Regions from separate parts of the Kitasatospora sp. NBC_00240 genome, predicted to be linked through region 1. Evidence: riboswitches for the same ligand, from Rfam matches in the RefSeq annotation. Region 1 holds a riboswitch; the other holds the start of a gene.
The links. Region 1 has a riboswitch for cobalamin ahead of OG689_RS07780 (HoxN/HupN/NixA family nickel/cobalt transporter). Riboswitches for the same ligand answer to the same signal wherever they lie in the genome.
Positions count from the first base shown of each region.

Region 2: another riboswitch for cobalamin. It lies ahead of cobN (cobaltochelatase subunit CobN); the one in region 1 lies ahead of OG689_RS07780 (HoxN/HupN/NixA family nickel/cobalt transporter).

Region 1 covers NZ_JAPEMU010000001.1:1,868,082-1,871,630, forward strand. Annotated here, with positions in the region: gene OG689_RS07765 (aminopeptidase P family protein) at 1-10, opposite strand, end outside; gene rpmG (50S ribosomal protein L33) at 345-509, shown strand; gene OG689_RS07775 (type B 50S ribosomal protein L31) at 565-828, shown strand; gene OG689_RS07780 (HoxN/HupN/NixA family nickel/cobalt transporter) at 1,015-2,133, opposite strand; cobalamin riboswitch at 2,161-2,399, opposite strand; gene OG689_RS07785 (metalloregulator ArsR/SmtB family transcription factor) at 2,487-2,870, shown strand; gene OG689_RS07790 (zinc-binding dehydrogenase) at 2,863-3,549, opposite strand, start outside.
Region 2 covers NZ_JAPEMU010000001.1:2,169,292-2,172,840, reverse strand. Annotated here, with positions in the region: gene cobN (cobaltochelatase subunit CobN) at 1-1,763, opposite strand, end outside; cobalamin riboswitch at 1,943-2,068, opposite strand; gene cobG (precorrin-3B synthase) at 2,158-3,438, shown strand; gene OG689_RS09095 (precorrin-8X methylmutase) at 3,435-3,549, shown strand, end outside.

The DNA of each region.
Region 1 (3,549 bases):
CATCAGACATGGGTCGAGCGTACGGAGAGCGGCGGCGGTTCGCCCGGCGAGCGATCCGGACGGCGGCACGTGTCGGCCCCCGGACCGGGCAGGAACCGGGTCGGGAGCGGGTCGGGAGTGAGCAGGAACCGGGCGGGGAGCGGGCTGGGAGCGGGTCGGGGCGTGGCCGGGGGCGGCTCGCCGGAGGTCGGTGGGCGGGCCGGGAATGCGTCGGGGAGGGGGCGTGTTGGAGGGAGCAACGGTGGAAATGACATCCATTTCACCTGATGCTCGGGCCCGCCCGCCCAGCACCGCACACGCAACGCAGGCAACACCCGCACCACGCGCGACACCGAAGGAGAGCCATGGCCCGCAACGAACTGCGCCCGGTCGTCCGACTCCGCTCCACGGCCGGCACCGGCTACACCTACGTGACCCGGCTGAACCGGCGCAACGACCCCGACCGGATGGCGCTGCGCAAGTACGACCCGGTCGCGCGGCAGCACGTGCTGTTCCGCGAGGAGCGCTGACACCGCCCGCACAGCCGAAACGCCCCTGAGCCCGACACCCCCGAGGAGTACTCCGATGCAGACCGGTATCCACCCCGCGTACCGCCCGGTCGTCTTCCGCGACCGCAGCGGTGACCTGGCCTTCCTCACCCGCTCGACCATCGGTGCCGGCACCGGCGCCGGCCGGACGGTCGCGTGGGAGGACGGCAACAGCTACCCCGTGGTCGACGTCGAGATCTCCTCGGCGAGCCACCCCTTCCACACCGGCCGGGCCAGGGTGCTGGACAGCGCCGGCCGGGTCGAGGCCTTCCACCGCCGGTACGGCCGGCGGCACGGCTGACCGGAGGGCCCGGCCGGAGCGGCGCCACCCGACGAGGGGTGGGGCCGCTCCGGTGTGTCCGGGCGGCCTCGGTGAAACGGCTGCCGGGCCTGCGACCGGAAGCGGCACGGCGGCGGCATCGGGACGGCCCTGGTCAGCCGCACCGGCACCGCGCCGTCGGCGCGGCGGCCGTGCGCGCCGCCCGGGTCAGGGCCGGGCGGCCCAGCGCTGCTCGACCCGACCCAGCCGCCAGTACGCGATCGCCGCCGCCCAGACCACCACGAACAGGCCGACGATCACGTACCCGACGTTGTCGAGCGAGAGGCCGGCGATCCAGCCGCTGACCGGGTCGGTCAGGTCCAGCTTCTCGTGCAGCACGCCCACCAGTTCGATGGTGCCGATGATGAAGGCGACCGCGATCGAAAGCCCGGTGATGGTCAGGTTGTAGTACACCTTGCGCACCGGGTTGGAGAACGCCCACTGGTAGGCGAAGTTCATGAAGGTCCCGTCCAGCGTGTCGAACAGGCTCATCCCGGCGGCGAACAGCAGCGGCAGGCAGACGATCGCGTACCAGGGCAGGCCCGCCGCCGCGCCGCTGCCGGCCATCACCATCAGGGTCACCTCGGTCGCGGTGTCGAAGCCGAGGCCCAGCACCATGCCGACCGGGAACATCTGGCCGGGCCGGGTGATCGAGCGGGTGGCCCGGCTCAGCACCCGGTTGAACAGGCCCCGGGAGTTGAGGTGCTCCTCCAGCTCCGCCTCGTCGTAGCGGCCGTCCCGCATCGCGCGGAAGACCCGCAGGATGCCGAAGAGCGCGGCCAGGTTGAGCGCGCCGATCAGGTAGAGGAAGGCCCCCGAGGCGCTGGTGCCCAGCACCCCGAGCCACTGGTGGGTGACCGAGTCCTCGTCCATCAGGGTGTTGGCCAGCTGGGCGCCGCCCGCCACCAGGGCCGCCATCACCACGACCATCGAGGAGTGCCCGAGCGCGAACCAGAAGCCCACCGACACCGGGCGCCGGCCGTCCGCCATCAGCTTGCGGGTGGTGTTGTCGATCACCGCGATGTGGTCCGCGTCGAAGGCGTGCCGCATGCCCAGGGTGTACGCGGTGATGCCCAGGCCAACCCCGAAGACCTGGGTACCGACCGCGTACTCGTGCGGCGCGACCAGGAAGAACAGCGTCCCGAACGCCACCACGTGCATCGCCAGGATCACCGCCATCAGCCCGGCCGTCCGTACGGTGTCCTCGCGCCGCCAGCGGAAGGCGGGGAGCGCGGGGTCGACCGCGGGCGCCGCCGTTCGGGCAGCACCGATTTCGGGCAGGGTCATCCGGTCACGCTCCAGCACCTCGTGGATCACTTCGTGAGATGCCGTGGCCGGTCTCCTGGCTTCGGGGCACACCCGGCCGCGGTTCGGCGGCGGGTGCTGCGTGACCGCACCAGGCCTTCCCGGACGCCGCGGCGTCCAGTGACCACCCGCCCGAGGGCGGGTACGGTACGGAGACTTCCCGTTCACAGTGGCGAGGGCCGCTCCGGACTAGGACCTCTGAAGGTCCGTCACCGGTCTTCCCGAACACCACGGCGGGCCACACCGTACGGGGCGTCAGGTCACTTGTGCAAGGTTGCGCACCTGCGCAGGTGTTCAGGATCACAGACCGCCCCCGGACTGCGACAATGGCCCGCATGCATCTCGTACCGGCCGAGCGCGCGGACCACCGGACCATCGACGGGCACCGGGTCTGCGAGGCCATCGCGGCGATCGGCGACACCGCCCGGGTGCGCACCTGGGCCGAGCGCTTCTCGCTGCTCGCCGACCCCGGCAGGCTCGCACTGCTGCTCGCCCTGCACCGCGCCGGGCCGCTCGCCGTCAGCGACCTGGCGGTGGCCACCGGCATGCGCGACCCGGCCGTCTCGCAGGCGCTCCGGCTGCTGCGCACCGCCGGCGTGGTGGCCGGGGAGCGGGACGGCCGGGTGGTGCGCTACCGGGTCGTCGACCAGGAGCTCGGCACCCTGCTGGCCCCCTGCGCGGCGGCCGGGCAGGGGGGCCCGGAGCCGGCCGTCAGCTGATCCGCAGGGCGACCTTGCCCAGGTTGGCCCGGCGCTCCAGCAGGCCGAAGGCCTCGGCCGCCGCGGCGATCGGGAACTCGACGCAGACCGGCCGGAGTGCCCCTCGCCCGAGCAACGCCCAGAGTTCCTGGCGCCATTCGGCGAGCAGCGCGGGGCGCTGCCGTGCCAGCACCGCCATCGACAGGCCGGTCACCGTCCGCATCCCGCGCAGCAGTTCGCCGGCGTCGAGTGCCCCGCCCGCGCCGCCGAGGGCGACCAGCCGCCCGAAGGGCGCCAAGGCCCCGACGGCTCTGGGCAGCACCTCGCCGCCGACACCGTCGAGGACGAGGTCCACCTGCTCGCCCCAGGGGCCGTCCTGGTACCGGACCACCTCGTCGGCGCCCAGCCCCCGGACGAAGGCGGCCTTCCCCTCGGCGCCCACGGCCGCGGTCACCCGGCCCGCGCCGAGCGCCCCGGCCAACTGGACCGCCAGGTGGCCCACCCCGCCAGCAGCCGCCGTGACCAGCACCGACTCACCGGGCCGTAGCCCACCCACCCGCAGCGCGCCGAGGGCGACCAGCCCGCTGCGCAGCACCGCGAGCGCGTCGCCGGCGGCCGGCTCCCCCGGCACGGCGACGGCGAGCGCCGCCGGGGCGGCCACCAGGTCGGCGTGCACCGACGGGGCGATGCCGCCGACCCG
Region 2 (3,549 bases), 300 kb from region 1:
ACCAGGGTGGCGTGCGCGCGGCGCTTGGCCTGGGTGCCCTCGCCCGGGTCGTTCACCAGGAAGGGGTAGACCAGCGGCAGGTCGCCGAGCGCGGCGTCCGGGCCGCACTCCGCGGACAGCGCCGCGGTCTTGCCGGGCAGCCACTCCAGGTTGCCGTGCTTGCCGAGGTGGACGACCGCGTCGGCGCCGAAGCCGCCGTCCTCCTGGGCGGCCGCGATCCAGCGGTAGGCGGCCAGGTAGTGGTGCGAGGGCGGCAGGTCGGGGTCGTGGTAGATCGCGACCGGGTTCTCGCCGAAGCCGCGCGGCGGCTGGATCAGCACCAGCAGGTTGCCGGCCCGCAGCGCCGCCAGCACGATGTCGCCGTCGGGGTTCCTGCTGCGGTCCACGTACAGCTCGCCCGGGGCCGGGCCCCAGTGCCGCTCGACCTCCTCGCGCAGGCCGGCCGGCAGCTCGGCGTACCAGCGGCGGTAGTCCGCGGCGGGGATCCGGACGGGGTTGCGGGCGAGCTGGTCCTCCGTCAGCCAGTCCTGGTCGTAGCCGCCGGCCGCGATCAGGGCGTGGATCAGCGCGTCACCCTCGTGCGAGTCGTCGCCGTCGGCGGCCGGCGCCAGGCCGGGCAGCGCGTCCGGGCCGTCCAGCGGGCCGAGGTCCATGCCCTCCTCGCGCAGCCGGGACAGCAGGCGCACCGCGCTGGCCGGGGTGTCCAGGCCGACCGCGTTGCCGACCCGGGCGTGCTTGGTCGGGTACGCGGAGAGCACCAGCGCGAGCCGGCGCTCGGCGGCCGGGATGTGCCGCAGGCGGGCGTGCCGCACCGCGATGCCGGCCACCCGGGCGGCCCGCTCGGGGTCGGCGGCGTAGACGGTCAGGCCGTCCTCGTCCAGCTCCTTGAAGGAGAACGGGACGGTGATCAGGCGGCCGTCGAACTCGGGGACGGCGACCTGGGTGGCGGTGTCCAGCGGGGACAGGCCGTCGTCGCTGGCCTCCCAGGCGGCGCGCGACCAGGTCAGGCAGAGCGCCTGGAGGATCGGGCGGTCCAGCGCGGCCAGCGCGCCCGCGTCCCAGGCCTCCTCGTCGCCGCCGGCCGAGGCGTCGGCGGGGCGGGTGCCGCCGGCCGCCAGCACGGTGGTGACGATCGCGTCGGCCTGCCCCAGCTCGGCCAGCAGTTCGGGCTCGGCGCCGCGCAGCGAGGAGCAGAACAGCGGGCGGGGGCGGGCGCCCTTGTCCTCGATCGCCCGGCAGAGCGTCTCGACGAAGGCGGTGTTGCCGCTCATGTGGTGGGCGCGGTAGTAGAGCACCGCGATCACCGGGCCGTCGGCGTTCTCCGCCGTCGCGGTGCGCTCCAGCGGCCCCCACTCGGGCGCGGAGGCGGGCGCGGCGAAGCCGTGGCCGGTGAGCAGCACGGTGTCGGAGAGGAAGGCGCCGAGCTCGGCGAGGTTCGCCGGGCCGCCGTGCGCGAGGTAGGCGTGCGCCTCGGCGGCGATGCCGGCCGGGACGGTGGACAGCTCCATCAGCTGGGCGTCCGGGGCCTGCTCGCCGGTCAGCACGATCACCGGGCGGGGGCCGGCCAGCAGCGCGTCCAGGCCCTCCTGCCAGGCGCGGCGCCCGCCGAGCAGCCGGACCACCACCAGGTCGGTGCCCTCCACCAGCGCGGGGAGGTCGGTGGCGGTGAGCCGGGCGGGGTTGCCGAGGCGGAAGCCGACCGGGCCCTCGGACGCGCGGGCGCTCAGCAGGTCGGTGTCGGAGGTCGACAGAAGCAGGATCATGCGAAGGCCCTCCCGGCCTCGATGGCGGGCAGGGTCACGAGCACGGGTGTCGGCGCGGGTCCGGGCCCGGTCAGGGGCACGGCGCCCGGCGCGGGCAGGAGCCCGGGCGCAGGCATGCGGCAGCGCATAGGTCGAGCCTTCCTCGGGGTCCGCGCCCCGTGGGGGATCCCCGGCCGTCGGGCCGGGGGGATCGGGACGGCAGGAGTTCCTGGCTCCCACGGTCGGTGAACCGTGGTCACAGTGGCGGGACCGCACCGGGTTTTCACCGGTTTCCTCCCCTTTGCGCCGTCTCTGGCGTGAGCGGACCCCGAAGGATCCGCCCGGGAGCATAGTAGGGGCTGGGGGTGATCCACGGGACAGAGTCCCCGGCCGGATCCTGGGTATGCTCGCGGCCATGTCACCCTCACCCGACCTCGCAGGACCGGGCCCCGGCGTGCCCGACCGGGCGCGCGGGGACGCGTGTCCGGGGGCCCTTCGCCTACACACCGCCGACGACGGCGCGCTCGCCCGAGTCCGGCTGCCCGGCGGTCTGCTGACGGTCGGTCAGGTTCTCGCGCTGGCCGACGCGGCCGAGCAGCTCGGGGACGCGCAGCTGGAGACCACCTCGCGCGGCAACGTCCAACTGCGCGGCCTCCCCGAGGGCTGCGGGCAGGACCTCGGCGCCCGGTTGCGGGCCGCCGGCCTGCTGCCCTCCGACCGGCACGAGCGGGTCCGCAACATCGTCGCCTCGCCGCTCGCCGGCGTCGACGGCAACGGGCATGCGGACGTGACCACTTGGGCCCGCGAACTGGACGCCGCCCTGTGCGCCGCGGACTGGTCCACCGGGCTGTCCGGCCGCTTCCTGTTCGCCCTCGACGACGGCCGCGGCGACGTCGCCGGGCTCGACGCCGATGTGACATTGATCGCAAGCCCCGACGGCCAGGCACTCCTGCGCCTCGGGCGTGCCACCACCGGGCCGCGGGTGCCGGCCGGGCAGGCCGTCGCCACCGCGCTGCGCGCCGCCGAAGACTTCCTCACGCTGCTGCGCGAGAGCGGCACCAAGGCCTGGCGGATCCGCGAGGCCGACCCGGACGGCACCCGGCTGACGCCGCCCGGGACCGTCCTCGTCCCGCTGCCCGCCCTGCCGGGAGCGCTGCCGCAGGCCGGCCCGGTGACCGGACCGGACGGACGGCACGGCCTCTCGGTCGGACTGCCGTTCGGACGCGCCGGCGTCGCGCAGTGGCGGCTGCTCGCGGCGGCCGCCACCGACGGCGCCGGCGAACTGCGGGTGACCCCCTGGCGCGGTGCGGTGCTCCCCGGCCTCGACCCCGCCCGGTCGCCCGGGTGGGCCGACCGGCTGGCCGCCGCCGGCCTCGGACTCGACCCGCACTCCCCGTGGGAACGCGCCATGGCCTGCACCGGCACCCCCGGCTGCGCCAAGTCCCTGGCGGACGTCCGCGGTGACGCGGCCCACGCCCTCGCGACCGCCGGCCCCGGTGCCGGCGGCCTGCTGCCCGTGCACTGGTCGGGCTGCGAGCGGCGCTGCGGGCATCCGGCGGGCGAGTGGGTGGACGTGCTCGCCACGCCGGACGGATACCGGGTGGCCGTCCGCCGCCCGGACGTCACGTCCACCGACCAAGCAACGACAACGCAACAGATGGCCGACGCAGTGGCCCGGGCCCGGAGGACCAAGTGATCGAGTACGAGAAGGACGGGGCGGCGATCTACCGCGAGTCCTTTGCCACCATCCGGGCCGAGGTCGACCTTGCGGGCCTGCCCGCCGACGTCTCGCAGGTCGTGGTGCGCA